2 regions of the Butyrivibrio sp. AE3006 genome follow, and region 2 is predicted to be linked to the other one. Evidence: predicted binding sites of a transcription regulator. Region 2 holds the regulator's gene; the other holds the start of a gene.
What was found. The regulator HrcA, encoded in region 2, represses chaperone genes, less so after heat shock. The targets are predictions, from matches to a motif close to TGTTAGCACTCNNNNNNNNNGAGTGCTAACA.

Region 1 (16,168 bases), on a different contig from region 2:
AGGTTATCCTTGTTCGTCTTGAGACATCACCTGAGGATATCACAGGTATGAAGGCTGCTCAGGGTATCCTTACAGTTCGTGGTGGTATGACATCACACGCTGCCGTTGTTGCTCGTGGTATGGGTGAGTGCTGCGTTTCCGGATGTGGCGACATCAACATGGACGAGGAGAACAAGAAGTTCACACTTGCTGGTAAAGAGTTCCACGAGGGAGACTTCATCTCAATCGACGGTACAACTGGTAACATCTATGATGGCGTTATCAAGACTGTAGATGCTCAGATCGCTGGCGAGTTCGGACGTATCATGGATTGGGCTGATCAGTTCAGAAAGCTTAAGGTTCGTACAAACGCTGATACACCCGCTGATGCTAAGAAGGCTCGTGAGCTTGGTGCTGAGGGTATCGGTCTTTGCCGTACAGAGCACATGTTCTTCGAGGAAGACAGAATTGCTGCATTCCGTGAGATGATCTGCTCTGACACAGCTGAGGAGAGAGAAGCAGCTCTTGAGAAGATTCTTCCTTATCAGCAGAAAGACTTCAAGGCTCTTTATGAGGCACTTGAGGGCTGCCCTGTAACAATCAGATTCCTTGATCCTCCGCTTCATGAGTTCGTTCCTACAACAGAGGAAGACATTAAGAAGCTTGCAGATGCTCAGGGTAAGAGCGTAGAGGAGATCAAGGCTATCATCGCTTCTCTTCACGAGTTCAACCCTATGATGGGTCACAGAGGATGCCGTCTTGCAGTTACATATCCTGAAATTGCTAAGATGCAGACTAAGGCTGTTATCCGTGCTGCTCTTGAGGTTCAGAAGGAGCATGCTGATTGGAACGTTAAGCCTGAGATCATGATTCCTCTTGTATGTGAAGTTAAAGAGCTTAAGTTCGTTAAGAAGGTTGTATGTGAGACAGCAGATGCTGAGATCGCTGCAGCTGGTGCTAAGCTTGAGTATGAGGTTGGTACAATGATCGAGATCCCGAGAGCTGCTCTTACAGCTGACGAGATCGCTGCTGAGGCTGACTTCTTCTGCTTCGGTACAAACGACCTTACACAGATGACATTTGGATTCTCTCGTGATGACGCTGGTAAGTTCCTTAACGCTTACTATGATGAGAAGATCTTCGAGAACGATCCTTTCGCTAAGCTTGATCAGACAGGTGTTGGTAAGCTTATGGATATGTCACTTAAGCTTGGTAAGCCCGTTAATCCTAAGCTTCACGTTGGTATCTGCGGAGAGCACGGTGGAGATCCTTCATCAGTTGAGTTCTGCCACAAGATTGGCCTCGACTATGTATCATGCTCACCTTTCCGTGTACCTGTTGCTAGACTTGCAGCAGCTCAGGCAGCTATCGCAAACAAGTAATTTTAAAATTGCCTGTTAAGTGAGTAATAAATAATGAATCGGACATTATCGTAAAGGTGATGTCCGATTTTTTTCTGTGTATTTTTATATTTTTAGGGAATTATTGATATAGAATCCCGGAAAGACCATTTATAATGTTCATATATTAATTGGGTTAAATGTAATGGAGGTACATTCAAATGGCAAAATGGCAAAGAGTTAAGTATCATCCGAATCTCCCTCTTGGAGCGGATGGAACAAGGGTTACGGCATCTAAGGAGCACATTGAGATCTCCAAGAATGCAGCAAAAGAGGGTATGGTTCTTGTTAAGAATGAAGGCGGATTTCTGCCCTTTAAGAGAGGTCAGAAGATCGCTCTTTTCGGAAAAGCTTCTATTGATTATGTAAAGGGTGGCGGCGGATCAGGTGATGTTACCGTTCCTTATGTAACCAATCTGGCAGAAGGCTTTAAGAAGCTTTCATCAGAAGTAAGTGTATTTGACGGTACAGTTAAGTTCTATGAGAAGTATGTAAGAGATCTGTATGAGGAAGGCAAGATGCCAGGACTTATTGCAGAGCCTGAGCTTCCCCAGGACCTTCTCACACAGGCCCTTGCATTTACTGATACTGCGGTTATTTCAATCAGCAGATATTCGGGTGAGGGTTGGGATAGAAAGGCCGATAATGACGATGGAAGAAAGCACAAGGATGTAGCACAGGAGCTTGTGGATGAGACAGATAAGCTTTTTGAGAGAGGCGATTTCTATCTGTCCAAGGCTGAGAAGGAGCTAGTTGATAAGGTAACAGCTGCATTCCCTCACACTGTCATCGTTCTTAATATCGGCGGAATGTTCGATGTATCCTGGATAAAAGAAAATGAAAAGATTGATTCTGCTCTTATTGCATGGCAGGGTGGTATGGAAGGCGGTCTTGCAACAGCTGAGCTTCTTCTTGGTATCGGAACACCCAGCGGTAAGCTTTCAGATACCTTTGCAAGAGACCTTGCAGACTATCCCGGAACAGAGCATTTCCACGATTCCGATGATTATGTTGAATACGAAGAGGATATCTACGTTGGATATCGTTACTTTGAGACCATAAAGGATGCTGATAAGAAGGTTATTTATCCCTTCGGATATGGTCTTTCATACACAGACTTCAATTTGAATCGTATAAAAGTCTCAGTTGAAGATGGCAAGGTTACTGTAAAAGCTAATGTTACAAACATCGGCAAGTATCCCGGAAAAGAAGTAGTGCAGGTATACTTCGGAGCTCCTCAGGGTAAACTCGGAAAACCCGAGAAGACACTTATCGGCTTTAAGAAAACAGCTGAGCTTCTTCCCGGTCAGTCACAGCGCGTGATAATAGAATTCAATGTAGGAGACATGGCTTCTTACGACGATCTTGGAAAGGTGCAGAAATCTGCTTATATTCTTGAGAAGGGTAAATACACCTTCTATGTCGGAACAGATGTAAGAAATGTTAAGAAGGCTGATACTGACTATGTTCAGGACAAAGATGAAGTAGTATGCCAGCTTACAGAAAGAATGGCTCCTGTAGATCTTAAGAAGAGAATGCTCTCAGATGGAAGCTTTGAAGAGCTGCCTCTGGGTGATGCATCCAAATTCAATGATAATATCCTTAAGGATGTGGAGCTTGAAGGACCTCTTCATTCTATGCCCAAGGTTCGTCCTACAGAGTACAGACACAGCTTTGAGCCTTCAGGTAAGCCTCAGCTTGAGGAAGTAGCAGATGGCAAGATCAGTCTTGATGATTTTGTTAAGGCACTTTCAGATGAGGATATCGCATGGCTTGTTGGCGGACAGCCTAATGTAGCTGTAGCTAATACCTTTGGCTATGGAAATAATTCAGAATTCGGTATTCCTAACGTAATGACAGCTGATGGCCCTGCCGGTCTTAGAATTCAGCCACACGTTGGTGTAAAGACCACAGCTTTCCCCTGCGCAACACTTCTTGCATGTACATGGGATCCTGATGTAGCTGAGCAGGTAGGTATTGCAGGCGGAGAAGAGGTTAAGGAGAATAATATCGGTGTATGGCTTACTCCTGCTATGAATATTCACCGTTCACCTCTTTGCGGAAGAAACTTTGAGTATTATTCTGAGGATCCCTATCTTACAGGTAAAATGGCTGCAGGTATGATAAGAGGTATTCAGAGCAACAGAGTTGGCGCTACAGCCAAGCATTTTGCACTTAATAATAAGGAGACCAACAGAAAGAACAGTGATTCACGTGCATCAGAGAGAGCAATCAGAGAAATCTATCTGAAGGCTTTCGAGATCGTTGTTAAAGAGTCACAGCCTTGGAGTATCATGACATCCTATAATATCATCAACGGCAGAAGAGCTTCGGAAAATGAGGACATGCTTGAAGGCATCCTCAGAGGAGAGTGGGGCTTTGACGGAATGGTTACAACCGACTGGTGGACCTATGGTGAGAACTACAAGGAATGCAAAGCCGGTAACGATATGAAGATGGGCTGCGGTTATCCCGAGAGAATCCTTTCTGCTCTTGAAAAGGGAGGCATTACCAGAGAAGAACTTGAAAAAGCTGCTAAGAATATTCTTGGTCTTATCCTCAGAATTGATTAATAGTAAAAATAATAGAAAAAACACTTTAATAAAGTGACGCGGTAGTGTATTATTTTTACCAAAGTTTAAAAATCGGAGGACAGGACAATGAGTATCAGAATTGGAATTTTAGGATATGGTAACCTTGGAAAAGGTGTCGAACTTGCAGTAAAGGCAGCTCCTGATATGGAACTGGTTGCTGTTTTCACAAGACGTGATCCGGGTAGCCTTCAGATCAAGACAGAGGGTGTACCGGTAGTATCCGTTAATGATGTAGACAGCTATAAGGATAAGATCGATGTAATGATCCTTTGCGGAGGAAGTGCTACAGATCTTCCCGAACAGACACCTAAGTATGCGAAATTGTTTAATGTTGTTGACAGTTTTGATACTCACGCAAGAATACCTGAGCATTTTGCAAACGTTGACGCAGCAGCTAAGGCTGCAGGCAATGTGGCTGTTATCTCTTGCGGATGGGATCCCGGAATGTTTTCACTGGCAAGAGTATATTCAAATGCTATCCTGCCTGATGGTAAAGATTACACCTTCTGGGGAAAGGGAGTATCACAGGGACACTCAGATGCAATCCGTCGCATAAAGGGCGTAAAGAATGCAAAACAGTACACAATCCCTGTAGAGTCAGCTCTTGAAGCAGTAAGAAACGGTGAGAATCCTGAGTTATCAACAAGACAGAAACATACAAGAGAGTGCTTCGTAGTGCTTGATGAAGGCGCTGATGCAGCTGCTGTTGAGAAGGAAATCAAGGAGATGCCCAATTACTTCGCTGACTATGACACAACAGTTCATTTTATCAGTGAGGAAGAGCTTCTTAGAGATCACAGCGGAATGGCTCACGGCGGTTTCGTATTCAGAAGCGGTAAAACAGGTGCAGACAAAGAGCATAATCACATCATTGAGTATAGCCTGAAGCTCGATTCTAACCCTGAGTTTACTACAAGCGTTCTTGTAGCTGTTGCAAGAGCAGCTCATCGCATGAAGAGCGAAGGCCAGACAGGCTGCAAGACCATGCTGGATATTGCACCTGCATATCTTTCAGAGCTTAGCGGAGAGGAGCTCAGAGCTCACTTACTGTAATTCACAGCTGAATTGAATGTATCAGACACGTAAAAGCGGTACCGACTGTTTTAGTCGATACCGCTTTTAAAATATATAGAACAATGTCACAGAAATTCTGTTTTGGGAATGCTATATTTAATTATCTTTAACTACAACTTTTCCGCCATTTTTGACGCTGTCCTGCTCCAGCATCTCAATTGCAGAGGCAGCTATTTCATAATACATTGCGGCGTTGTCCTGGATTTCTGCCATTTTTTTCATATTTGTAATGCAGAACTTTTTTGCTTCGGCAATATCTGTCTGTGTGAAAACTCTGCTACCGCAATAGAGAGTTCCTGTAGCAGGGTCAAAATGAGAATCCTGTTTCTTCTGTTCACCACTCATACCCATAACGCCTGCAAGAGAACGTATCAGATCTTCACGATTATTTGCCATTTTGATCCTCCAATCTTTCACTTTTTATATAATCCCGGGTACATAATGGGATTTGGTCAGCCCAAAATCGATACCACTAACATTTTCTCATAAGAATCTTTTTTGTGTATTAACAACTTATTATAAAAATATAAAAAAAGCTAGAAAAATGATATCATGAATTAAGTGTATAAAACACCGGAGGATGATATGGACATAGCGGTTTTGGGCGATGTTCACAGCAATCATGTGGCATTGCAGGCAGTTATAGATTACTGCATGGGGAAAGGAATAACGAACTATATTCTGCTGGGGGACTTTGTAGCAGATGGGCCAAATCCCAGGAAAACTATGGAGCTGATATATGTACTTAAGCAGTACTTTACCTGCTACATTGTAAGAGGCAATAGAGAGGACTTTTTGCTTAATTACAGGAAAAGCGGAGAGAGCGGATGGTACAAGGGATCTGCCAGTGGGTCACTTCTTTATACTTACGAACAGCTGACAGATAAGGACTTTAACTTTTTTGAATCTCTGCCAATTTATGGCATTTATAATCCCAGAAAGCTCCCTGGATTTGAATATTGTCATGGTTCACCCACGGGAGTTTCGGAGGTACTTTTTGCAGAAAAAAGAAGTCTTAAACGAGTGATGAATAAATGTAAGACGGATATGCTTTTACATGCTCATACTCATGTTCAGGAGAGCTTTTCATACAGGGACAGGAAGGCAGTTAATCCGGGATCTCTTGGGCTTCCCAGAAACAGCAGGCAATTTACGGAATTTGCCATATTGCATGGAAGCGCATCAGGATTTGATGAAGAGCTTGTTCAGATAAAATATGACAGGCATGAACTTCTAAAAGAATTTACAAAATCCGGAATGAGCGAGTATGCTCCGGCCTGGGCAGCAATTCAGATGCATACCATCAGGACAGGAATAGACCTTAGTGAAGCCATACTTCTGCAGGCAATGAGACTTTGCGAGGAGGAGAGAGGAATGGTGCGCTGGCCCGATATCCCAGAGAAGTATTGGGCAGAAGCACTGAAAAATAATTATATTGACCTCTCCGGTAAGGATATACCCAGAAAAAATCAAAACTAATTACTTCTATATTTTATAAGTACAGCTGTTTATTACCTTTTTTTGCTTGTTTTCTTGACAAACATCATGAATGGATATAATATATTTTTTGATGATTAGCACTCGAATTAAATGAGTGCTAACAATTTGAAAAGTTAATAAATGCAATAAAGATATAAGGAGGCATTAGAAATGAAGTTAGAACCACTTGCAGACAGAGTTGTACTTAAGCAGCTTGAGGCTGAAGAGACTACAAAGTCAGGAATCGTTCTTCCCGGCGCTGAGAAGGAGAAGCCCCAGCAGGCTGAGGTTATCGCAGTAGGCCCCGGCGGAATAGTTGATGGTAAAGAAGTAAAGATGCAGGTTAAGAAGGGTGACAATGTCATCTATTCAAAATATGCAGGAACAGAAGTAAAGCTTGATGACGTTACATACATCATCGTTAAGCAGAACGACATACTTGCAATCATCAAGTAATAAGACGAGCTTGCAAGAGATACGGAGGAATCCGTATATTACGAAAATGTACAAATGGAGGCATTAAAAAATGGCAAAGACAATTAAGTACGGCGCTGACGCCCGCACAGCTATGGTAGAAGGCGTTAATAAGCTTGCAGATACAGTAAGAGTTACAATCGGACCTAAGGGTAGAAACGTAGTCCTTGATAAGAGCTATGGCGCACCTACAATCACAAACGACGGTGTTACAATCGCTAAAGAGATCGAGCTTGAGGATGCTTATGAGAACATGGGCGCTCAGCTTGTTAAGGAAGTAGCTACCAAGACTAACGACGTAGCAGGTGATGGTACAACAACAGCTACAGTTCTTGCACAGGCTATGATCAATGAAGGTGTTAAGAACCTTGCAGCAGGTGCTAACCCCATCGTACTTAGAAAGGGTATGAAGAAGGCTACAGATGCAGCTGTTGAATCAATCAGCAAGATGGCTACAAAGGTTAAGGGCAAGGATCAGATTATGAGAGTTGCCGCTGTATCATCAGGTGATGACGAAGTAGGTCAGATGATCGCTGATGCTATGGAGAAGGTTTCAAACGATGGTGTTATCACAATCGAGGAATCCAAGACAATGATGACTGAGCTCGACCTCGTTGAAGGTATGCAGTTCGATCGTGGTTATATCTCAGCTTACATGGCTACAGATATGGATAAGATGGAAGCAAATCTTGATGATCCTTATGTTCTTATCACAGATAAGAAGATTTCCAATATTCAGGATATCCTTCCTCTTCTTGAACAGATCGTTAAGACTGGCGCTAAGCTTCTTATTATCGCTGAGGATGTTGATGGTGAGGCTCTTACAACTCTTATCGTTAACAAGCTCCGTGGTACATTCAATGTAGTAGCTGTTAAGGCTCCCGGCTATGGCGACAGAAGAAAGGCTATGCTCGAGGATATTGCTATTCTTACAGGCGGTAAGGTAATCAGCTCTGACCTTGGTCTTGAGCTTAAGGATACAACTCTTGACGACCTTGGACGTGCAAAGAGCATCAAGGTTGAGAAGGAGAAGACCACAATCGTTGACGGTCTTGGCGACAAGAAGGAAATCCAGGCTAGAATCGCTCAGATCAAGAAGCAGATTGAGGATACAACATCTGATTTCGATAGAGAGAAGCTTCAGGAGAGACTTGCTAAGCTCGCTGGTGGTGTTGCAGTTATCAGAGTAGGTGCTGCTACAGAGACAGAGATGAAGGAAGCTAAGTATCGTATGGAAGATGCTCTCAATGCTACAAGAGCAGCAGTAGAAGAAGGCATCATCTTCGGTGGTGGTAGCGCATACATCCACGCATCCAAGGAAGTTGCTAAGCTTGCTGAGAAGCTCGAAGGCGACGAGAAGACAGGTGCTAAGGTTGTTCTTAAGGCACTTGAGGCTCCTCTTTTCCACATTGCAAACAACGCAGGTCTTGACGGTTCTGTGATCGTAAACAAGGTTAAAGAATCCAAGCAGGGAATCGGCTTCAATGCATATTCAGAAGAGTATGTAGACATGGTTAAGGACGGCATCATCGATCCTGCCAAGGTTACAAGAAGCGCTCTTCAGAACGCAACATCTGTTGCTTCAAGTTTCCTCACAACAGAAGCTGCTGTAGCAACAATCAAAGAGCCCGTTCCTCCCATGCCCGCAGGAAACCCCGGAATGGGAATGATGTAAGCGATAGGGACGAATGCATCAGTGAGTCTAATTAAACACAGAGTGCGAAGCACTTGAAAATAAAATGGACAGCTTATCGAGCTTGCTCGAAATAAGCTGTCCATTTTTATTTTCAGAAGCGTCGAAGACGCGCTGTGTTAATTAGACGGAGTAGATATATGAAAACCAACGGTAACGAGGGAACGCGCAAGCGTTTCCGAGTCTAAGCAATGCACATCCTCGAGTTTACTCGAAAGGATGTGTCCTTTTTAATTTAAGAAGCGTCGTAGACGCACTATGTCTTATTTAACGGAGCAGATATATGAGCACCAACGGTAACGAGGGAAGTGCTTTAGCGCTTTCCGAGTCTGATGATGCAGTAAAGTGAACCATTCAATGAGAACCAATGATAGCTCGGTCAGCACTTTCCGAGTCTAATGATGCAACGAGCTTTTTTGGGTATGCCTAGAGTTTGATTACGTGGATGATTAAGGGAAGTTCAATCCATCCCCGTTAAAATAGCAGGGAATTGAGCCTGGATTACGTGGATGAATAAGAAAAATGTCATCCATCCCCGTTAAAATAGCAGTGAATTGAGCCTTGATTACGGGGATGAATAAGGAAAATGCCATTCATCCCCGTAAGGATGGCAGAAAAATGGCACATGATTACGTGGATGATCAAGAGAAATACCATCCATCCCCGTATGGCAAGCAACAAATCAACCGTAACAAATCAACGCAACGAATCAACAAATCCATCAAGAGAATGCACCTACCAAAGAAAACCATCTGGCGAACGTCTCTGTCACGTTCCGAGTTTATTAAATTTTAATAGAATATTTAACAAAATATAGCACACTACTACTGTTATGACACTTATTCAAATGATATTATGTTAACAGATGGGTATTTTTGATTTCTTTAAATAGGAGAATATGCCTTATGAAAATGTTTAACGGAAAAAGTGCATCAGGAAGCGTAGCAGATGCATCCAGAGGTCTGTCAGGCCCCAAGCTTATCATTTTTACATGTGACGAGAAGACTTTTGATAAGAACGTTGCCGAAATTGAGCAGAAGTTCCCCGGTGTTCCCAGCATTGGCTGTGTTGGTATGAGCTATGATTCCGCTATTCAGGAATCAGGACTTCAGATTACAGCTTTTACAGAGGGAGTCAAAGTCAGGACCGGCGTTCTTGAGAAGGTATCAACAATGCCTGCTCGTGATGTTGGAAGGCTTGAGAAAGACCTTGACGAGATTAAACCCGGCAAGGAGAATACTGCGATAATCGATTTCTGTGCAGGAAATGACGCTGCAGTTCTTACCACACTCAGAAGCCTTCTTGACAGATATAATCTTCAGGTTATGGGCGCTACAGGTGATGCCGGCAAGGTTTCCTTAAACGGTAAGGTATATGAAGATGCCATGAGTTATGCCGTTATCAAAAATGAGGGCGGCAAGGTTAAATCCTATAAGGAGAACATCTACGAGCCCATGGATAACCGTCAGCTTATCGCATCCAAGACAGATAAGGCTAAGTATTATCTTGGAGAGCTTAACGGACGCTCCGCAAAACAGGTTTATATGGATCTGACAGGCGCAAAGTCTGATAAAGAAATCATCGACCAGACCTTCAAGAATCCTCTTGGAAAGATGATAGGAAATGATGTTTGCATCTGCTCCATCAAGGATGTAGCAGGAAGCGGACTTATCCTGTACAGACAGATAAATGACTCTGATATTCTCACACTTCTTGAGATGAAGAATCCCATGGAAGTAGCTGATCAGACAGTGAACAAAATAAGAAATGATTTTTCGAAAATATCGGGTATATATTCAGTCAACTGTATCTTCAGATATCTGGTTCTGAAGGAAAGAGGAGAGCTGAACAGCTATCTTGGAAAGATAGCACAGCTTGGACCTTCCTGCGGACTCATCGGATTTGGAGAGCATTACAATACCCAGTTTGTTAACCAGACAATGACTTGTATTGTATTTGAATGAGGGAGAGACGAATATGTTTACAGATATTTTTAAAAAGAAAACAGAGGAAGTTAATATCGAAGTAAACGCTCCTAAGGAAGATATGGATGAGAGTAAGAAGAAATCGCTTATCTATATTGCTGATTCTGTAAAAAAATTCCAGAAGGAGCTTGTTCAGAATGAAGTGACCTCCCTCACAGAGATCCATGATATGGGAGAGGCTGTAGAGAATGTTATTAAGAGTAACAATGACCTCAGAGATCAGATGGAAGCATTTAATGAGATGTTCGCAGCTGTGAACGAAAGCGCCGGTAAGTTTGAAGATGTTAAGGTAAATATCTTAAACAGCGTTCAGAATGCCCAGAATAAAGTATCTGAATTAAAGGGCAGCTCCAATGAAGTAAGAGCAAGCTTTGATGAGATGACACAGGGCTTTGAGAATTTCAAGAGCGCTGTTGATCAGATTTCAGACTACATGAAAAAGATCATCGGTATTGCTACCCAGACTAACCTACTTGCACTTAATGCTTCGATCGAAGCTGCAAGAGCCGGAGCTGCCGGTAAAGGCTTTGCCGTTGTTGCTACGGAAGTAAGAGAACTGGCAGATGAGATTAAGGTCATGATCAGCCAGGTTAATGCTTCAATCGATGCGGCTGGCGAAGAGAGTGAGAAGCTTTCCATCAGCATGCAGAATTCCATTGCTGCCATGGATAAGAGCATTCAGGAAGTTGATGAGACCAATGCAACCTTTGATGAGATCATCGAGAGCGCAAACGGTGCCAATGTAGTTCAGGAGGAAATCTCCGATACAGCGAATACGGCTTCCGATGAGCTTAACAGAATAGGCAACAGCTTCACGGAGATAAACAGGCGATATGATGCTCTTGTTAATCAGCTTGACAGAGTTAATTCCCTTGGTACTACAAAGAGCAGCGTGTTCGAACATATCGACAATCTGGTATCTCAGATAGAGCCTATTGTAAAAGATAAATAATATGATTTAAGGTCTGTAACCTGGATGGTTGCAGACCTTTATTTTTTGAATCGAAATAGAATGCGTGGGATTTTAAATACTTGATGCATATATATATAGGTGAAGGGATCCCAAAGTAATGCCCGGACATACTCTTGATGCCAGTGGAAAGAAGAAGTTCGCTCTTATGGATCAGATTTTTGGAAAAACTCCAAGAGAGGTTCAAACGGTTAATAACGTACAGAGGGCTAAGTGATTAACACAGGAAGACAGTAGTAATTTATTTAGGATATGAATACAAACAGAATAATGAATGATGAAAGGTCTTTGGCAATATGATGCCAGGGCCTTTTTCTTTACCATCTTAAGGAAACTCAAATTCATCAAAACAGTTTAGCGTTGACAAATAAAAAAGAAGATTATAATATTTCAAATGTAATTAACTAAAATAAATTTAACTAAAAAGGAGATAACTAAAATGAATTTAGATGAAATCAAAGAAATTATTGCAGAGACACTTGGAGTAGATGAGGACAAGGTTACACCTGATGCAAACCTCATTGATGATCTTGGAGCTGATTCACTTGCTATCGTTGAGCTTCACATGGAGATCGAGGAGAAGCTTGGAATCAAGATTCCCGATGAGGCAATTACAGATCTTCATACAGTAAGCGACGTTCTTGAAGCTATTAACAAAAACAAATAAGCGAATACGGAGGTACTTATGGGACCTTTAATGAATGCCATATCTTTTCCTGCGAAGGTAAAAAAGGATATCGGCGATGCTTTTTTGAAAAAAGAAAAGGAGCCGGTTTTCATTACCTGCAAATCCTGTGGAAGAAGAGCACTGAAAAAGGACTGGCAAAACAGTTTCTATGTATGCCCTGTATGTGGCAAGTACAGAAGTATTGGAGCCTATTACAGACTATCGCTGATTTTGGATCCCGGAACCTTCTATGAACTAAATGCCGATCTTAAGGCTGAGGACCCCATGGAGTTTCCTGAATACAGGGACAAGCTTGATAAGCAGAAAAAGAGCACCGGACTTGAGGAAGCTGCTGTAACAGCAACAGGAAAAATCGGCGGACATAAAGTTACTGTCATAGTGCTGGACAGCAGGTTTTTCATGGGGAGTATGAGCAGCATAGTGGGAGAGAAAGTCACAAGGGCGGTAGAATATGCCACAGAGAAAAAGATGCCACTTATCATTTTCTCAGCCAGCGGCGGAGCCAGGATGCAGGAAGGAATCTACAGTCTGATGCAGATGGCAAAAACTGCGGCAGCAATAGAAGAATTCAATGCTTCAGGCGGACTGTATATCAGCTATCTGACGCATCCCACAACAGGCGGAGTAACTGCAAGTTTTGCATCTCTTGGAGATATCACACTGGCTGAACCGGGAGCACTAATCGGTTTTGCAGGTCCAAGAGTAATCGAGCAGACAATCCATAAAAAGCTCCCTAAGGGTTTTCAGAGAAGTGAATATCTTGAGAGCCACGGCTTTGTGGATAAGATAGTGCCAAGAGATCAGATGAGATCCACTCTGATAAAGCTGTTGGAACTTCATGGAAGGTAAGAAGAGAGCGAACTGAAACATCGACAGCGGTAATAATAATCGCCACGAGGTATGGTCAGATGATTGAAACGATACTTAAAAAAGTTGAAAAAATAGATGCGCAGATAGACGCACTGCAAAGTACAGCGGGAAAGGAAGCAAAGGCTCTTGTTAAAAAGACAAGTGAAAGCATAGAGAAGCTTGAGAGCGTAACCTCTGAGTATGACAGCTGGGACAGGCATTCTAAGGAGATTGAAAAGCTCAAAGAGATGCGGGCATATTTCCTTAGTGATTGCAGGAATCTTAGCCCTGATGAAAAGGTTTATCTTGCAAGACATAGTGCAAGGCCTCATATCGATGATTTCATAGATTCGTTTTTTACTGATTTTTTTGAGCAGAAGGGTGATCATCTTTTTGATGAGGATAAGAGTATCTATGGAGGAATAGCGAAATTCCATGGAATCCCGGTAACTGTCCTTGGGCACAGAAAAGGGCACAGTGCTCAGGAAAGTATGGAATACAATTTTGGGATGCCCTGCCCTGAAGGATATCGCAAGGCACTAAGGATCATGAATCAGGCTGAGAAGTTCAGAAGACCGATAATAACCTTCATTGATACTCCCGGAGCATATCCCGGAATGGAGGCAGAGGAGCATGGTCAGGGTGAAGCCATTGCCATGAATCTTGCCAAGATGAGTCAGTATCACGTGCCTGTTATTTCTATTGTCACAGGCGAAGGGAATTCCGGAGGAGCCCTTGCTATAGGTGTTGCCAACAGGGTACTTATGCTTGAAAACGCTGTTTATTCAATTCTAAGTCCTGAGGGCTTTGCAAGTATTCTCTGGAAGGATTCCGGAAGACGCAAGGAAGCCTGCGAGCTCATGAAGCTGACGGCCGAAGATCTTTTTGCAGCAGGAATAGCAGATGAAGTTATAGCAGAGCCCCTTGGAGGAGCTCAGAGAGATTATAAGACTGTTATGAGAAATCTTGATGAAGCGATCTATAGACATCTAAAGGACCTGATGACCCTTTCGGAAGCAGAGATCAAGAATGACAGGCAGATGAAATTCAGGAAGATTGGATGAGATTATGAGGAAAATATCTATAGTCGGAACCGGAATGTCCGCAGCGGGAAAAAAAATCACAAATGAGGATCTTTCTAAGATGGTTGATACCAGTGATGAATGGATCACCACAAGAACAGGCATAAAGGAGAGACGGTTCTGCGACGAGGGGGAGAGTACATATACTCTGGCAGAAACTGCAGCAAGAAAGGCGATCACTGAGGCAGGCGTAAATATAGAAGACATTGATGCAGTCGTATGCGCTACAGTCTCTGCTGAATACATTACGCCCAGCCTTGCCTGCGTTGTCCAAAGAAAACTTGGACTTAAGGAAAATATTCCTGTTCTTGATATCAACGCAGCCTGCAGTGGATTTATATACGGGCTTGAAGTGGTAAGAGGACTTCTTGATGGAAGTAATGGCAGGTATGGCCTGGTTATTGGATGTGAACAGCTGTCGAGACTTATGGACATGACTGACAGAAGTACCTGCGTTCTTTTCGGAGATGGCGCCGGCGCAGCAGTTGTAAAACTTGATCAAGAGAAAACCTATGCATCGGTTCTTGGTGCAAGAGGAGGCTTCGAGATACAGGTAGAAGGCGCAGGACCTGTGATAAGCAAAATAAAAATGGATGGTAAAGAAGTCTTTAAATTTGCCACAGCCGCGATTCCAAAGTGCATAGATGCCTTGCAGGAAAAAACAGGCATCGGCATCGAGGATGTAAGTCAGGTTATATGTCACCAGGCAAATGCAAGGATTCTTGATCACTGCGTAAAAAAGCTAAAGGCAGATCCTGATAAGTTCTATAAAAACATGGACAGATACGGCAATACCAGCGCAGCCTCGGTACCTATGGCGCTCCATGAGCTGGTCAAACAGGAAAAGATTCATAAAGGGGATAAGCTGATGCTGGTAGGCTTTGGCGGAGGTCTGACCTGGGCCGGAGTGATCATTGAATACGACGGAAAATGCTCCGTGGGGACGTAAACAAGGTTCACAGCGCTAGTATAATTACCCACATCTCATATCCATAGATAAAGGTGAAAACATGAAAAAGCTAAATGAAATACTTGGTACTGAATACCCAATAATCCAGGGAGGAATGGCAAATATTGCAACGGGTGAATTTGCAGCGGCATGTTCCAACGCAGGTGCACTCGGGCTTATAGGCGTAGGTGGCATGAACCCGCAGATGCTAAGAGATGAGATTGATATCTGCAGATCAAAAACAGATAAGCCCTTTGGCGTAAATATTATGCTGATGCATCCTGACGCAGATGAGTTTGCAGAGATTGTAGTAGAGAAAAATGTAAAGGTTGTAACGACAGGTGCCGGGAATCCCGGTAAATACATGGAGAAATGGAAGGCAGCGGGAATTACGGTAATTCCTGTAGTAGCTGCTCCCATTCTTGCAAGGCATCTTGAAAAAGCAGGAGCAGACGCGGTCATTGCTGAGGGTTGTGAAAGCGGCGGTCATGTGGGAGAGATGACTACCATGACCCTCGTACCCCAGACAGTGGACGCAGTAGATATACCGGTAATCGCAGCGGGAGGAATTGCTGATTCAAGACAGGTAAAAGCTGCTTTTGCCCTTGGGGCCTGTGGCATACAGGTGGGAACCTGCCTCCTTGCAAGTGATGAATGTCCCATTCATGAGAATTACAAAAAAGCAGTAATCAAGGCAAAAGGCACTGACGCCATCGTAACAGGAAGAATCGGCGGAACACCTGTAAGAATTCTGAAAAACAAAATGAGCCGCGAGTATATTAAGCAGGAAAAGGCAGGAGCAGGCATCGAAGAGCTTGAGAAATTTACGCTTGGAAGTCTTAGAAGAGCGGTTTTTGAAGGGAATACAGAAACAGGAAGCCTTATGGCGGGTCAGACCTGTGGTCAGATAAAAGAGATCAGACCTGTCAGAGAGATTTTTGAGGAGCTAATG
Region 2 (16,168 bases):
ATCCAGTCCACATCCTCTGTTATATCAACAGATATTGTGCCATCTCCTATGTCGGAGAATTCTCTGAGCTCATCAAGAACTTCCTTGATGTTGGCTTTCATTTCATCCGGGGTTCTGAAAACTTCAACCTCATTGCCGTTTTCATCATACTCATGAAGTGTGAGGATATTCTCATCGCTTACTTCCACAAAGAAGTTGAGGTAGGCAACGCCGTCTTCACCGGGAGCAACAACAGCACAGCTGTCAACTCCGGTCTCTTCATCATCAGCATCCTGGAGATCATCAGTAAACATCTGCTCTTTATCGGCAGCGGTAAGGGGCGCATTATCTTCAATCTGGGCACCCTCAAGGCCGATATCCATCATGCTGCTAACAATGATATCCTCCGACTCCTCATTAGTCCTTATTCTAAACCTCATCCATTTCATAGTTTTCTCCCGTCCGCCTTTAACACATGAATATTCCTCTCAGCTGACGCTCTCGCTCGATCTCGCGCGTAGCGGTACTAAGGCGCCATAATACGGCACCTAAGTACCGACGCGCTCAAACGCAGCTTCGTGAAACATTCATGTTCCAAGGCTGGTATGTGATAAATATATAATATAAATTGTTTGTTACTCGATTATATAGAGGCAGCAATGCTCTCGTAAGGTGAATTTTTTGGTAATCTAAATAAATTAAACCAAAGAGCGTTCGGCGTCGCCTCTGCCGAAACCGCCAAATACTGTGGAATAGTATCCGGGGGTTAAGGTGGTCATTTCAAAAGTTGACTCCACTGAATAGGTGGTGCCGGTTTCTGCTGCTATATCGATGCCCTTTAGGACTTCCATGCAGTGGAGGCCGTACTCTTTGCTGCATCTGTTACTTCTGCCTGCGAGAATTGAGTAGGCAAGCTCTGCTACGCCGACGCCTCTGCTTCCGTAGTGGTCGAAGGGCATGGGCTCTGAAACTTTGTTTTCGCCATTATATCCATGGGTAAAGGGAAGTGTTACCCAGTCGTTCTCTGCCAGCAATATCTCTGTCTTACCGTTAAAAGTATCGGGATTTCCCACCTTCATTATGCCATTCGTGCCGAAGAGCATTATCAGATTCTGCTCATTGTTTATGGTATTTCCATTTACGTGAAGGCTTATAAGGGCTCCGTTTTCGAATTTTAGAGCCGCAGAAACCACATTGCTGCCGGGAATCTGCCAACTGTCCTTCTTTTCATCTGTAAAAAGAAGTTCCCTCTCGTGAACCGGTGCAGGACTTGTAAATGCCCTTATCTCCTTAACAGGTCCAAGAAGAGTTACGAGGGTCGCCACATAATAGATACCTACATCATAGGGAAGGGCTCCGCCATCTTCCTGCAAAAATCTAAAGAGCTCAGAGTTAAGATTCTGATTCCTGTTAATGGAAACAACGCCGCCTGTTACGTCGCCTATCATCCCTCTCTCAAGTGCAAGCCTTGCGGTCTGAGTTCCTGCACCGAGGATAGTATCAGGAGCTACGCCGATGAGAAGATTCTTCTGCTCTGCCAGCTCTACCAGTTCCCTTGCCTGATCCACATCTGTGGTGAACATTTTCTCTGTATAAACATGCTTCCCCTTAAGGAGCATCTTTTTGATTATATCATAGTGGGCAGGAGCAGGAGTAAGTACAACCACCAGCTCGATCTCCGGGTCTTCCGCCACTTCATCTATAGTCATGGCTTTTGGAATTCCGAAAAAACCGGCCTTTTCTTTTGCCTTGTCCACAGTTCTGTTAGCGATTGCCACAAGATCCGTGACACTAAAAAGCTGTGCCAGGTTCCTGATATAGATATCGCTTATCATTCCGCATCCCACAACTGCTGTTTTCAATTTTCTCATTTCGCTCATGCTTCCCCCTTATCAGCTAAAGTTCTGCCTTATCATTTAAAGTTCTGCCATGGTTTTCAATAATAGCACCAAGCTCCGCCTATCACAAATCACTGATGCATCAGCTCATAGCTTACAAAAGCTACATATCTGCTATCCTCTGACCAGGAATTAACATTTATTGACCCCTGTCCACCAAAGAAGGACAACAGCTTTTTCTTATTATTTCCATCATAGTCCATGAGCCAGAGCTCCACGTTCATGTTTGGAAGATGCTCATTAGGATCAAGCTCATCCTTTGCGTAGGAAAGGTAAATTACCCTCTCTCCATCCGGGGACACATGAGGGAACCAGTTATTTCTCTCATTATCCGTCATCTGAGTCAGGTCGCTTCCATCCCGGTTCATTCTCCAAACCTGCATAAGCCCTGACCTTGTGGAGTTCATCCAAATACGCTTTCCATCGGGAGAATACTCAGGACCATCATTAAAGCCGCCCATTGTAACCCTCTTTTCAGAAGGAGCATCCTCTCCCTCTTCCGGAACTTCTATAGTATGAATATCTACCTGCATGCCATCATCCTGCATTCTAAATGCGCAGTAGGCAAGCTCTTTTCCATCAGGACTCCATCCATGCAAAAAGCTGGGAGTATTGGGAGTAATTAACCTTGGCTCGCCTCCCTCAATAGGAAGGATATATATCCTGGATGTAAAGCCCTCTCCCTTTGCCCCGTGGCTTACCGCAATATATTTTTCATCGGGAGACAGCACATGGTCATTATTACAGTTATCGCACTCTCCGCTTGGAATCTCTTTAGTCTCCCCGGAATCAATTTTGTAGCTCCATATTTTTCCTTCAGAATTAAAAATCAGAGTGTCTGTGCTTTTAACCCAGTTAGGCGCTTCTATCACCTTATCGAATTTATGCAGCACCTTAACTTTTCCTGTCACAGTATCAAGGATATTTAAATAGCTGACAGAATCATCCCTGCACTGGGACAGAAATGAAAAGCTCTCTCTGAAATGCTTAAGGTCATCCATGATATCCCCGTCAGAGCTGTCCTGATCGGCAATCTGAATTAGTCCATTAGCCCTTGCAAATTGGAAAACGGAAGCTACATCAAGGTCTCCGTCGCCTATTCTTACTTCCTTATAGCTGCCGTCACTATCCTTCTTAAAATCCTTATAGTGTACCGACTTTACAAGTTCCTTATTCCTCCAAAGAAGAGAAACGGGATTCTCGCCGGCATGCATAGCCCAGCCCACATCCACCTGAGCATAGACTTTACCAAGGCATATCTCAAGCAAATACTCATAGGCACTTAAGCCATTTATCTTTGTTTTTATGTCATCATCTTCGTTATGTATAAGAAGCTGACAGCCTATCTCCTCAAGCCTCTCTGCCAGAGCTCTGTATTCAAAAGCAGCAGCCTGTAAGGCCTCTTTAGTAAGCTCCTTCGGGCTCTTTACAACATACTGCTTTATTCCGTATTTTTTACCAAAAGAGACTATCTTATCCATGTCGGCCATGATGTCTGATGAAAAAAGATGGCATGAATAGACACTGATCCCATATATATCAAACAGCTCAGATAACTTATCATACCTTTCCATTGGAACGATCACATTGTCAAAGCCTTCGATAACATCTACCGAAACACAGGGCTCAGCCAGTTTATAACCGGCATCAGATAACTGCTTTACAGTTTCCTCGCTGCATCCCTTTTTACTGAATACCCCAAATAACATAGCGGAAAATCTCATGCTGACCTCCTATAAAGAACCAAGACAACAGTTTGCAAAAGAAATACGATGTGTCCATATATATGACACCAGACAGATTAATTCGTAAGTAAAATTACCTCTAATAATTTTAGCACAACTCATTATTACTGTCGCTTACCAGGGCATTTAAGGAAGTCATATGAATTCTATTTTTCTACTAAAATACCCATCTGAGGCCTTAACCGCAGATGGGCAGATAATTAGTCATATAAGCAAAGGGGAATTATTTCTTCTTACCGAAGAATCCACCCTTTTTCTTGCCGCCGTTATCGTTATCACCATCGGAAGCTCCTGTGATGGTATCGGCTGCATGAAGACTGTCTCCTGTCTTCTCATCGAACTGCTTAAGAAGTTCCTTTGCTTCCTTAGAAAGCTTGTCAGGAACCTGAACAACCAGAGTAACATAGTGGTCACCACGGATGTCCTTGTTTCTGAGGGTAGGAACACCCTTGCCGCGAAGTCTTACACGGGTATCTGTCTGAGTTCCTGCCTTAACATCATAGAGCACCTTGCCATCAACAGTATCAATAGCTACTGTTCCGCCAAGAGCTGCAATTGCATAAGACATAGGAACTGTTGAATAAATATCATAATCCTGTCTCTGGAAAATAGGATGATCTGCAACAATAACCTCAACAAGCAAATCTCCTCTGGGCCCTCCGTTTCTTCCGGGCTCACCCTTTTCACGGATACGAACGCTCTGTCCGTTATCTATACCTGCAGGAATTGTAACCTGTATTCTCTTGTTGCTTGAAACATAACCTGTTCCGCCGCAATCTGAACACTTATCTTTAATAACCTTACCGCTTCCGCCGCAGTCAGGACATGTCTGAACATTCCTTACTGTGCCAAAGAAGGACTGCTGTGTAAATACAACCTGGCCCTTACCGCCGCACTTAGGACACATCTGTGCTGTTGTGCCGGGCTTAGCGCCTGTTCCTTTACATGTAGGGCAGGGATCCTTGAGTCTAAGATCAAGCTCCTTCTCACAGCCAAATACTGCCTCTTCAAAAGTAATGCGAACGCTGGCTCTGATATTAGCACCCTTGGCAGGACCACTTCTTGCACCCTGGCTTCTTCTGCCACCGCCGAAGAAATCACCAAAGATGTCACCAAAGATATCGCCAAAGTCTGCGCCGCCAAAGTCGAATCCGCCATATCCACCGGCTCCGCCTTCAAATGCCGCATGACCGAACTGATCATACTGACGTCTCTTCTCAGGATCACTAAGAACCGCATAAGCCTCGGATGCTTCCTTGAACTTATCAGCAGCTGTAGCATCACCTGGATTCATATCAGGGTGATACTTCTTTGCAAGTACGCGGTATGCTTTTTTAATCTCATCATCACTTGCACCCTTGCTTACGCCAAGGACCTCGTAATAATCGCGTTTCTGTTCTGCCATGTGTCTCTCCTAAATCTATAATAAAGTTATGCCTGGAATTATCCGGTAATTTACCGGTCTTGAATGAGCCAAGCCATGTGATTACTAAAAGCCCAATCCATAGTACATTATGTATTGGGCATTAGCAATCTTTATATTATTAAACTTTTATTAAATGGTAGCTAAGTGATTATACTTCTCTGTAGTCACCGTCAACTACGTCATCAGCACTGCCATTGTCTGTGCTCTGAGCTGCTCCGCCCATGCCTGACATGTCAGGGCCTGCACCTGCAGCACCTGCTGCTCCCTGTGCATTCTCATAAACCTTAGCAAAGAGTGCCTGAGCATCTGTCATGAGCTTCTCTTTCTGGCTCTTCAATGTATCGATCTCACTGTCTGTAAGCTCGCGATCCTTAGTCTGCTCAAGAGTATCCTTAAGAGCCTTAAGATCATCCTCTACAGTCTGCTTCTGAGAAGCGTCGATCTTGTCACCAACCTCGTTAAGAGCCTTCTCTGTCTGGAATACGAATGAGTCAGCGTCGTTTCTGGCATCGATGCCTTCCTTACGCTTCTTATCCTGTGCCTCGTACTCAGCAGCTTCCTTGATAGCCTTATCGATGTCCTCATCAGACATATTAGAACCGGCTGTGATTGTGATGTGCTGCTCCTTACCTGTTCCAAGATCCTTAGCAGATACGTTAACAATACCGTTTGCATCGATATCGAATGTAACCTCGATCTGAGGAACACCTCTCATTGCCGGAGGGATTCCATCAAGACGGAACTGTCCAAGTGACTTGTTGTCTTTAGCGAACTGTCTCTCACCCTGAAGAACGTTGATGTCAACGGCTGTCTGGTTATCAGCTGCTGTTGAGAATACCTGGCTCTTCTTTGTAGGAATAGTTGTGTTACGCTCGATAAGTCTTGTAGCAACACCACCCATTGTCTCGATTGAAAGTGAAAGAGGTGTTACGTCAAGAAGAAGGATATCGCCTGCACCCTCATCACCTGCAAGCTTACCACCCTGGATACCTGCACCGATAGCTACGCACTCATCGGGGTTGAGGTTCTTTGAAGGCTCATGACCTGTGAGCTGCTTAACCTTCTCTACTACGCAAGGAACACGTGTTGAACCACCAACAAGGAGAACCTTGCCGAGGTCTGAGTAGTTAAGACCTGCATCCTTCATAGCGTTCTGTACAGGAATAGCACTTCTCTCTACGAGGTCGTGGATAAGCTCCTCGAACTTAGCTCTTGTAAGGTCCATATCAAAGTGCTTAGGGCCTTCTGCTGTAGCTGTGATGAAAGGAAGGTTGATGTTGGTTGTTGTTGAAGAAGAAAGCTCCTTCTTTGCCTTCTCAGCTGCTTCCTTAAGTCTCTGCATAGCCATCTTATCGCCAGAGAGATCTACGCCCTCTTTAGCCTTGAACTCTGAAACCATCCAGTCGATGATCTTCTGGTCGAAGTCATCACCACCAAGGTGTGTATCACCGTTTGTTGAAAGAACTTCGATGACACCATCACCGATCTCAATGATTGATACATCGAATGTACCACCACCAAGGTCATAAACCATGATCTTCTGCTCTTTCTCGTTATCAAGACCATAAGCAAGCGCTGCTGCTGTAGGCTCGTTGATGATACGCTTTACTTCAAGGCCTGCAATCTTACCTGCATCCTTGGTTGCCTGACGCTGTGCGTCATTGAAATAAGCAGGAACTGTGATTACTGCTTCTGATACTGTTTCGCCGAGATACTGTTCTGCGTCTGCCTTCAGCTTCTGAAGAATCATAGCTGAAATCTGCTGAGGTGAATACTTCTTACCATCGATTGTACGGCCATTGTCTGTACCCATATCTCTCTTGATAGAAGCGATTGTGTTCTCAGCATTTGTAACTGCCTGACGCTTAGCGGGCTCACCTACGAGACGCTCGCCATTCTTTGTGAAAGCTACGATTGAAGGTGTTGTTCTTGCACCCTCTGCGTTTGCGATAACGGTGGGCTTACCACCTTCCATAACAGCTACGCAGCTGTTAGTTGTTCCTAAATCGATACCTATGATCTTACTCATCTTAATTACCTCCATGAAAAATAGAAAAAATAATTTACTCTTTGATTCGGATTAAAAATCCTTCAACATTTATTTAGCAACGGCAACCATGCTGTGTCTAAGCACTGTGTCGTGGTACATATAACCCTTCTGAAGCTCCTGTGCTACGAATCCTTCCTCAACATCTTCGCTGTCAACCTGCATTACTGCGTTGTGGAAATTAGGATCAAATTCCTTTCCTACAGCTTCGATAGGTGTTACACCAAGATCCTCGATCTGCTTCATGAGCTGCTTGTATATCATGTTCATTCCGTCTGCAAAAGCGGAACCCTTTTCTTCTTCAGGGACTGCAGCAAGTCCTCTTTCGAAGTTATCTATAACAGGAAGTATCTTCTCAAGTACATTGGATGCTCCCTGGTCAAACATCTGCGCCTTCTCTTTATCTGTTCTCTTACGGAAATTCTCGAACTCTGCAAGCTGGCGCATGTACTTATCCTGCATTTCTTCGAATTTCTCCTTGAAGGGGTTCTTCTTCTCCTTCTTACCAAAGAGGCTCTTCTTCTCGCCCTCAGCACCTTCTGCTGCTTCTTCTGTATTGTCTGCTTCTGCCTCTGCGCTCTCGGCCTCAGCTGCCTCTGCAACCTTGTTAGCTGCATCAGCTACCTGTTTAGCCTTCTCAGCTACTTCCTGCTGAAGCTCCTTCGCAGTCTTAGAAGTCTTTTCAGCTGTTTCCTTTTTTACTTCCTTACTCAAAACCGATACTCCTTCTTAATTTGTTACCTGTACTATTCTTTCTTATATAAATCATCCAGAGCTCTCATCATATTCTTAAGTGCTCCGACAACTTTGTCATAATCCATTCGCTTGGGACCGATGATTCCGACGGTTCCTCGCATTCCCTCACCTAAATCGTAGGTAGCTGTAACTACGCTGCAGTCCTTCATGGACTGAACTGGTGACTCATTACCAATGTAAACCTGAATGCCTGTCTCTTCTGTACTGCTCTGCAGTGTGTTCTCTACGAGACTTGTAAGATCGCTCTTCTCTTCGAATGTAGTAATGAGGTCGCTTGCTCTCTCTTTATCAGCAAGCTCGGGATATCTGAAAATATTGTTGGCGCCGCTTGTATAAATCTGAAGGTCTTCATCCTCTGTGATGGCCTCTGCGGCTGCATCTATTATCTTACCAATGATATCGCCGTGGATTCCGGCCTCCTGCTTCATGGCAGCTATAAGACCAAGATTGATATCCTCCACGGAAAGTCCTGCGAGTCTGGTGTTAAGCAGGATGTTCAGCTTCAAAAGATCAGCCTCTGAAAGCTCCTGTTCTATGTCCACCATACGATTCTTGATGACATTTCCCTCTATTACGATAGTGGTAAGAAGGTGTTCCTCGTCAACTTTGGAAAGCTGTGCGAATTTCAGCTTATTCCTCTTGATCATGGGAGCTGAGATCATCGATGCATAGTTGGTATCAACAGCCAGTGTCTTAGCCACCTGCTTAAGGAGCTTCTCAAGCTTCTCTTCTTTATCAAGAAGCATCTCCTTCATGTTCTCAAGCTTCTCTTCCTTCTCGGCAAGCATCTCATCTACGTACACGCGATAACCCTGATCTGAAGGAATACGTCCTGCGGATGTGTGGGGCTGTATTATAAGTCCCATTTCCTCGAGATCTGCCATCTCATTTCTGATAGTGGCTGAACTCAGGTTCAGGTCCGTGTATTTGGAAATCGTTCTGCTGCCTACAGGCTCACCTGTCTCAAGGTAATTGCGTACAACTGCATGAAGTATTTTCTTTTTTCTTTCATCTAATTGCATGCTCTCACCCCTTTTCTAAGTGTTAGCACTCATTCGAATTGAGTGCTAACATCTTCTGTAATTTAAGTTACCACTATAAATTTCAGCTGTCAATATAAAAAGATAAAATAGGAAATTCACTGAATAAGACGAAAAAATCTCCGGTGAGATTCTCACCGGAGATTTACTGTCTGATCATTATATTCTGAAAGATTAAAGATTGAACTCGCCGTTAATGCTTCCGTTAATTACGAAGTAAGCTTTTGTCTCCTCAGGCTTTACATAGATATCAAGAGTCTTGATGTCAGCCTCTTTTCCACCCATATCGTATACATAAACATTCTTTGCATTGTCAGCAAGAGTTGAGTATGTAAATTCCTTATCTGCAAACTGAAGAACGATTGTAGACTTAACAGCACTCTTTGTCTCAGCCTTCTTAGCAGGTGCTTTCTTTGCTGCGGGCTTAGCAGCTGCCTTCTTTGCAGGTGTCTTCTTAGCTGCAGGCTTTGCAGCAGCCTTGGTCTCAGCCTTCTTTGCAGGTGCTTTCTTAGCTGCAGGCTTTGCAGCAGCCTTAGTCTCTGCCTTCTTAGCTGCGGGCTTCTTCTCCTCAGTCTTCTTAGGCTCTTCCTTCTTTGCGGCAGCAGTCTTGGTTGTCGCAGTCTTCTTAGCAGGCGCTTTCTTTGCAGCAGGCTTCTTAGCCTCTGTCTTCTTAGTAGCTGCCTTCTTGGGTGCTTCCTTCTTCTCCTCAGTCTTTGCTGCCTCTGCAGGCTTAACTTCTTCCTTCTTTTCTGCAGCAATTACCGGTTTTTTGATAGTCGCAATCGGCTTTAAAGCTGCTTCTCTCAACTTGTCGTCCGCCATATCTCCCTCTCTTTCCTTGGGGCACAAAGAATTGTGCGCTTTAGCAAATTTTATATTACGTTTTTGAGTTTAGTACAATCACGACAAAAAGTCAACATTTAAGCGCATTTAAGCCCAATTTAATTCTTTCAAGCGCCTTTTTTAGCACATCCATGGATGATGCAAATGAAATTCTCGCATAACCAGGGGCAAAATAAGCACTTCCCGGCATGATCGCCACATGACTTTTTTCAAGAAGATATTCGCAAAGCATGCTGTCGTTTTCAATGACCTTCCCATCTTCTGTAGTAGCGCCAATGTATGACCTGAGATCAAAGAAAGCATAGAATGCTCCCTGAATGTCGTGACACTTAACGCCGGGGATCTCATTTAACCCCTTTACCACAAAGTCTTTTCTCTTTTCAAACTCAGCTACCATCTCGCTTACGGAGTCCTGTGGGCCTGTCAGGGCTTCAACAGCCGCTATCTGAGAAATGCTTGGCGGCGTGGTTGTGGTCTGACTCTGCACTTTTACCGCGGTAGAAATAACATCCTTCCTTGCGCACAGATAGCCAAGGCGCCAACCTGTCATTGAATAAGTCTTGGAAAAACCATTAACGAGAATTACCCTGTCCTTGATTTCAGGGATGGAAGATAATGAAAAATGCTTATTCCCGCTGAAGATAATCTTTTCATATATCTCATCAGATACGATGAATATGTCATTTTTCATAGCGAAATCAGCGAGCTTTCGAAGAGACTCCTCGCTGTAGACAGCACCGGTGGGATTATCCGGGCTGCAGATAATGATTGCTTTAGTATTAGAAGTAACAGCATCTGCAATTGCTTCAAGATCAAGAGAAAAGTCCTCATTCCTCTTTACAAAAACAGGAGTGCCGCCTGCAAGCTTAACAATGTCTGGATAGCTCACATAACAGGGAATGGGGATAATAACTTCGTCCCCATCGCCCACAACGGCCATAATAGCCGCAGAAAGGGACTGCTTTGCCCCGGTGGTGACAGTGACTTCATCCATGGTGTACTCAGCACCGTTATCCTCTTTTACCTTCTTAAGGATGGCTTCCCTTAAGGGGGCAATGCCCCTAGCGTTGGTGTATTTCGTAAAATCATCCTCGATAGCCTTTATTCCCGCAGCCTTTATATTTTCAGGCGTAGGAAAATCAGGCTCACCGACATTTAGCGATATCACATCGATACCGCTTCTCTTCATATCATCAACTCTTGCAAAAAGCGCCGTCGTAGCCGATGCGCTGATATTCTTCATTCTTGAAGACAACTGTGTGCTCATAAGCTTTCCCCTTTAGTCTTTTTTCAACTCCCGCAATTACCTGAATGCCACAAAAATCACAAGAACAAGAAGGCCTAAGGCAATTCTATACCAGCCAAATATCTTAAAGTCGTGCTTTCTGATGTATCCAAGAAGGAACTTTATGATAAGTATGGAAACAACAAATGCCACAACGGTTCCAACCAGCAAAATCGCAAGCTCTGATCCGGAAAAAGCAAGGCCGAACTTAAGAAGCTTAAGAAGACTCGCACCGAACATTACAGGGATTGCCAGGAAAAATGTGAACTCAGCGGCAACAGTTCTTGATACGCCAATCATCAATCCTCCAAGGATTGTGGAACCGGATCTCGATGTTCCGGGAAAAATAGCAGCGATCAGCTGAAATATTCCGATAAGAAGCGCTGTCTTAATATCAATTTTTTCAAGGGAATCAATCTTTGGTTCCTTGTTTTTGTTCTTATTCTCAATAATGATAAAACCGATACCGAAAACGATAAGCGCTATAGCAACGCAGGGGCCGTTATAGAAAAGAGCATCAAATACATCATCAAAGAGAACTCCCACTATAGCAGCAGGTACGCAGGCGATAAGAATCTTGCCCCAAAGTATCCATATATCCTTACGCATAACCCTGTGCTCTTCTCTTGCTTTCTTTGAAAAATCAAAGGGAAATATCTGATTCCAGAAAAGAATCACTACCGCCATTATGGCTCCAAGCTGGATAACAACCAAAAACATCTCCCAAAACTCAGGGGTTACATCCATCCTGACTATTTCATCAAGAAGGATCATATGACCTGTGGAGCTGACAGGCAGCCACTCCGTAATTCCCTCAACAATACCAAACAAAACTGCTTTGATTAAATTCAGCATTACCATGCCTCCTCATACTACTTAGAAATTTTCTAAATAATAGTAGCATATTTTATTTTAAAACAAAAAACAAGGCATCAATTTAAGCTAATAAACTGATGCCCTGTCATTATAGATTTAACCTTTCCTTCTTTAATTCAGATATTTGCCCCTTTAATTTATACAATGCGGCAGGTTCACCGACTGGAACATGCGGGTGTGGTAGTAGTTATCATCATCATTTACATTGAAGAAATCATAGATAACAGGATCCTGATCATCCCAGGTGCAGTCCACGTTGTAATATGCTCCGTCAAGATTAATCACGTTCCATGCATGAAGCTCATTTGCTCCTCTTCCCACGCAGAGATATGTTGGAACTCCAAGCCTTTGCATCAGATACTGGAATGATTTCGCATAACCAGCACAAACAGTATAGTTGTCAACAATTCCGCTGTAGGCACTCTGATCAAGGGAATTATGCTTGTAGGTCAGCTTATCCGCCAGATAATTGTGGACAAAGGCCTCTTTTTCTATAGTTGTAGGAAGAGTGGCAGCTGCTGAAACAACAACCTCCGCTGCTGCGTCAAATTCAAGTCTTGCACTCTGGATATCTCCAAGTCTTTCATAGAAAGTAAGCTCCAGTTTTATGGCAGTTCCGCTAAAATCGTATTCTGTATAAAAAGTTGTATCCAACCAGAAAAGCTCCGGATGATCGTATGCAACACTTGATATTACATTCTCAATATCCAGCATTCCCATCTGCTCCACAGGCTTAAAGGCTGCATTTAAGTCCATGGCGTTGGCATATACCTGCCTGTAGAGAGCTTTTGATTTCTCATCCAGCATATTGTAATAGGGATAAAAAGCCGCATCGAAGCTTAGGCCATCTCCTGTGTTACCATAGCCTGTCTGCCTTGTTATCTGCTCAGCCTGCTCCTTGGAATCAATATCCACAATGTCAGGTTCAAGGTCTACATAATCACTTTTCCCTGTAAATTCCGTGGGAACAACTATAGGCTCGGAAGCCTCTTCGCTTGATGTCTCATCTGCGATAACCACCTGGCTTGGATCAGTTATTGTGACAATGGGCTTAATTTCCTGAGGAGATGCTGCTGCCTCTGTACTCTTAACCTCATTCTCCTCTGCCGTCTCTACGGTTACGCCGCTGCCTTCCTCAGAATCAGCCCCTTCACCTTCTGCGGATGCAAGCTTTTCGCCTTCTTCCCCTTCGCCCTCTTCGCCTTCAGGTTCTTCAACTTTTACGATGATCTCTGGCTCCGGAGCATTTTTCACCGAGGTTGCAAGGTCCACTATCATGTTACTGAATTCAGGACTTGCAATACACATCCCCATAAGCGCAAAAAGACCAAGCATCAGTCCCAGAATGCAATACAAGAAATTCTGGGCGATGTCGACCTTTTTCACCTTTTTCTTTTTCTTTTTTTCCTTTACCTCTTCGGTAACTTCCTTATCTTTTTTCTTAGCCATATTCATTACTTCCCTGTAATTTGTATTTTTAATCCGTTAAAAATAGAGGACACTTGTCCCCAATTAAATTATAGCATCGGCGCCGGATTCCAATTATGAAAAAACACTCATATACATAAAATTATTATAAAATTAGCACTTTATATTTGATTTTTCAGACATTATAATAATTACAAGGGTTATTAAATTTTTCTTATGGAGGTGGCAAATGTATATCGCAATGCACTGTATTAATGCAAACAATGTCCTTCAGGATGAGATCTGTAAATTCTACGGCATCCACTATGACAATATGTATAAATCCTGCGTTATCTCTACAGATCATCAGCATCATGATTTTGTCATTTCCATGACAGAAGAGGATTATAAGGATTTCTATTCACAGGTGATAAAGGCCCTGGCAGAGGATGGCGGTCAGATAATAGAGCTTGTAAAAGGCGATGTTTTCAGATGCCGCAAGAACGAGATACGTCACGGCACCAACCAGAAGTGCGAAATACGACGTCCGTAAAGGCTGCGTAAATCCATATATTTCTCGCTAAAAAAAACGATAAAAATAACTGCCAAAGTACCATATATCAGGTCACTTTGGCAGTTTTAATTTTGCTATGATCAATCAAGATTGGATTTGAAATTTCCAAATATTCTTATGTCGTTTACGGTACACATCAATGCCCACACCACAGTCTTCATATCAGGTCCCGTAAGGTCTCCCGTGAATTCCGCAAAGAACATATACTCCCAGTTGTGCTCAGGAATTGGTCTTGATTCAAGCCTTACAAGGTTTAGGCCGTAAATTCTAAACACCGTAAGGGCTTCATGGAGAGCACCGGCTTTATGGGCCGTCTTAAAGCTTATGCAGATCTTATCTCTTCCCTCTCTAAGCTCAAGCTTTTTGGAGACAACCACGAACCTGGTGGTGTTGTTGGTATTGGTGTTTATCTCCTTCTCGATTATCTTAAGGCCATAGATCTCGGCAGCTCTTGATGAACAGATAGCAGCCTTACTCTTATCCTTAAGCTCTGCAACCATTCTGGCTGAGCCTGCGGTATCGGCCTGGGGTACTCTCTCCCACTCGGGATGATAATTAAGGAACTGCTCGCACTGGAAAAGTCCCTGCTCATGGGAAAAGACAGTTTTAATATCAGATATGTCCGCATCGGGCAGCACCATAAGATTGTGCCTTACCTTAACCGTAGTCTCGCCTACCATATAGCATTCATACTGAGCAAGAAGGTCATAAACCTGACGAATGGCGCCTGTTGATGAATTCTCAATTGGAAGAACCGCATAGTCAGCGCTTCCATCCTGAAGCTGTCTGAAAGTATCCTCAAAATGAACAAGCCCTTCGCTTTTTACATCTTTTCCGAAAAAATCGATGGCTGCCATTTCGCTGTAGGCCCCGGGCTCGCCCTGATAAACCACCCTTGGATTCTCTATGGGCTTTCGCTCTCTTCTTAAAGCCAGATCAAGGGGCTCACAGGCTCCGTTATTTTCCCCAAGCTTTCTGTCAACACGTTCCCTCAGCTGACCAATATACTTTTCGTTTATAATCTGAATCTCGTCTGCCATAATACTCCCGTCCAAAACCTTGTCTACCGTTACTGTTCCTTATCTGCAAGCATTTCCATTTTTTCTATTATACTCTCAACATCTAAAAGAAGCTTCCTCTCAGCTTTGTCCGTGAGAGAATCCTTTATGTATTTATAGATAAATAACGGATAGGATGCTGCCCTGAAATCCATGTTGCCCTTAAAGGATGAGATGAATTCAGGTATTGCCGCGGCGTTAAGCCTTGCATTGTTGTTTAGCTTTATGGTCACTTCGCCGTTCCCGCCCTTAAGCTCAAGGACGTACAAGCTGTGCGCTTTCTCGCGAACAAGGGATATTCTGATAAGATTGTCCACAGACTCTGGTATATCTCCGAATCTGTCTCTTAGCTCATCCCTCATATCATCCCTGTCGCCTTCATTCTCTATACCGGCGATTCTCTTATAAATCTCAAGCTTTTGCTCTTCGTTTACAATATAATCACTTGGAATAAATGCATCCACATCTATATCAACGCTGGTGGTGAACTCTTCGAGATTCGCATCCTTCGTTTCACCCTTCTTACGCCTTACGGCTTCTCCAAGCATCTTGCAGTACAGGTCATATCCAACTGAAGCCATGTGTCCCGACTGGCTTTTTCCAAGAAGGTTACCTGCACCTCTGATCTCTAGGTCACGCATGGCAATCTTAAAGCCGGAGCCAAGATCCGTAAACTCTCTGATAGCTGAAAGTCTCTTTTCAGCCACCTCTTTTAGCAGCTTATTCCTCTTATACATAAGGAAAGCATAGGCTGTTCTGTCAGAACGTCCAACTCGTCCCCTCAGCTGATAGAGCTGAGAAAGTCCCATCTGATCCGCATCATGGATGATCATGGTATTGGCATTTGAAATATCAAGTCCGGTCTCAATGATCGTGGTAGACACAAGCACATCTATATCGCCATCTATGAAATCATACATAATCCTCTCAAGCTCTGATTCCTTCATCTGGCCATGAGCAAAGGATACATTTACTTCAGGAACTAGCTTCTGCACTCTGGCTGCCACATCTGCAATATCATTTACCCTGTTATAAACATAGTAAACCTGTCCGCCTCTTGAAATCTCTCTCGAGATAGCCTCTCTTACCATCTCGTCATTGTACTCACAGACAAAGGTCTGTATGGGACGTCTGTCCTGGGGCGCCTCTTCAAGTACGCTCATATCCCTGATACCCACAAGAGACATGTGGAGAGTTCTTGGAATAGGCGTTGCTGAAAGCGTCAGTACATCGA

Region 1: a site for HrcA is predicted at 6,620-6,650, ahead of G603_RS0102745 (co-chaperone GroES). Genes of this name have one in related genera too.

Annotation. Positions count from the first base shown of each region.
Region 1 is NZ_AUJJ01000002.1:219,600-235,767, forward strand. It holds gene ppdK (pyruvate, phosphate dikinase) at 1-1,361, shown strand, start outside; gene G603_RS0102725 (glycoside hydrolase family 3 protein) at 1,541-3,952, shown strand; gene G603_RS0102730 (diaminopimelate dehydrogenase) at 4,040-5,026, shown strand; gene G603_RS0102735 (hypothetical protein) at 5,144-5,443, opposite strand; gene G603_RS0102740 (metallophosphoesterase family protein) at 5,633-6,526, shown strand; gene G603_RS0102745 (co-chaperone GroES) at 6,698-6,982, shown strand; gene groL (chaperonin GroEL) at 7,053-8,675, shown strand; gene G603_RS0102755 (FIST signal transduction protein) at 9,599-10,657, shown strand; gene G603_RS0102760 (methyl-accepting chemotaxis protein) at 10,671-11,630, shown strand; gene acpP (acyl carrier protein) at 12,088-12,315, shown strand; gene accD (acetyl-CoA carboxylase, carboxyltransferase subunit beta) at 12,334-13,185, shown strand; gene G603_RS0102780 (acetyl-CoA carboxylase carboxyltransferase subunit alpha) at 13,245-14,249, shown strand; gene G603_RS0102785 (3-oxoacyl-ACP synthase III family protein) at 14,254-15,216, shown strand; gene G603_RS0102790 (nitronate monooxygenase) at 15,278-16,168, shown strand, end outside.
Region 2 is NZ_AUJJ01000009.1:33,038-49,205, reverse strand. It holds gene prmA (50S ribosomal protein L11 methyltransferase) at 1-428, opposite strand, end outside; gene G603_RS19365 (Gfo/Idh/MocA family protein) at 678-1,859, opposite strand; gene G603_RS21905 (TIM barrel protein) at 1,949-3,601, opposite strand; gene dnaJ (molecular chaperone DnaJ) at 3,846-5,027, opposite strand; gene dnaK (molecular chaperone DnaK) at 5,197-7,077, opposite strand; gene grpE (nucleotide exchange factor GrpE) at 7,147-7,809, opposite strand; gene hrcA (heat-inducible transcriptional repressor HrcA) at 7,842-8,873, opposite strand; gene G603_RS22280 (DUF6465 family protein) at 9,066-9,713, opposite strand; gene G603_RS0105570 (pyridoxal phosphate-dependent aminotransferase) at 9,805-11,001, opposite strand; gene G603_RS0105565 (undecaprenyl-diphosphate phosphatase) at 11,038-11,874, opposite strand; gene G603_RS0105560 (transglutaminase domain-containing protein) at 12,028-13,344, opposite strand; gene G603_RS0105555 (hypothetical protein) at 13,553-13,855, shown strand; gene G603_RS0105550 (prephenate dehydratase) at 13,957-14,916, opposite strand; gene mfd (transcription-repair coupling factor) at 14,946-16,168, opposite strand, start outside.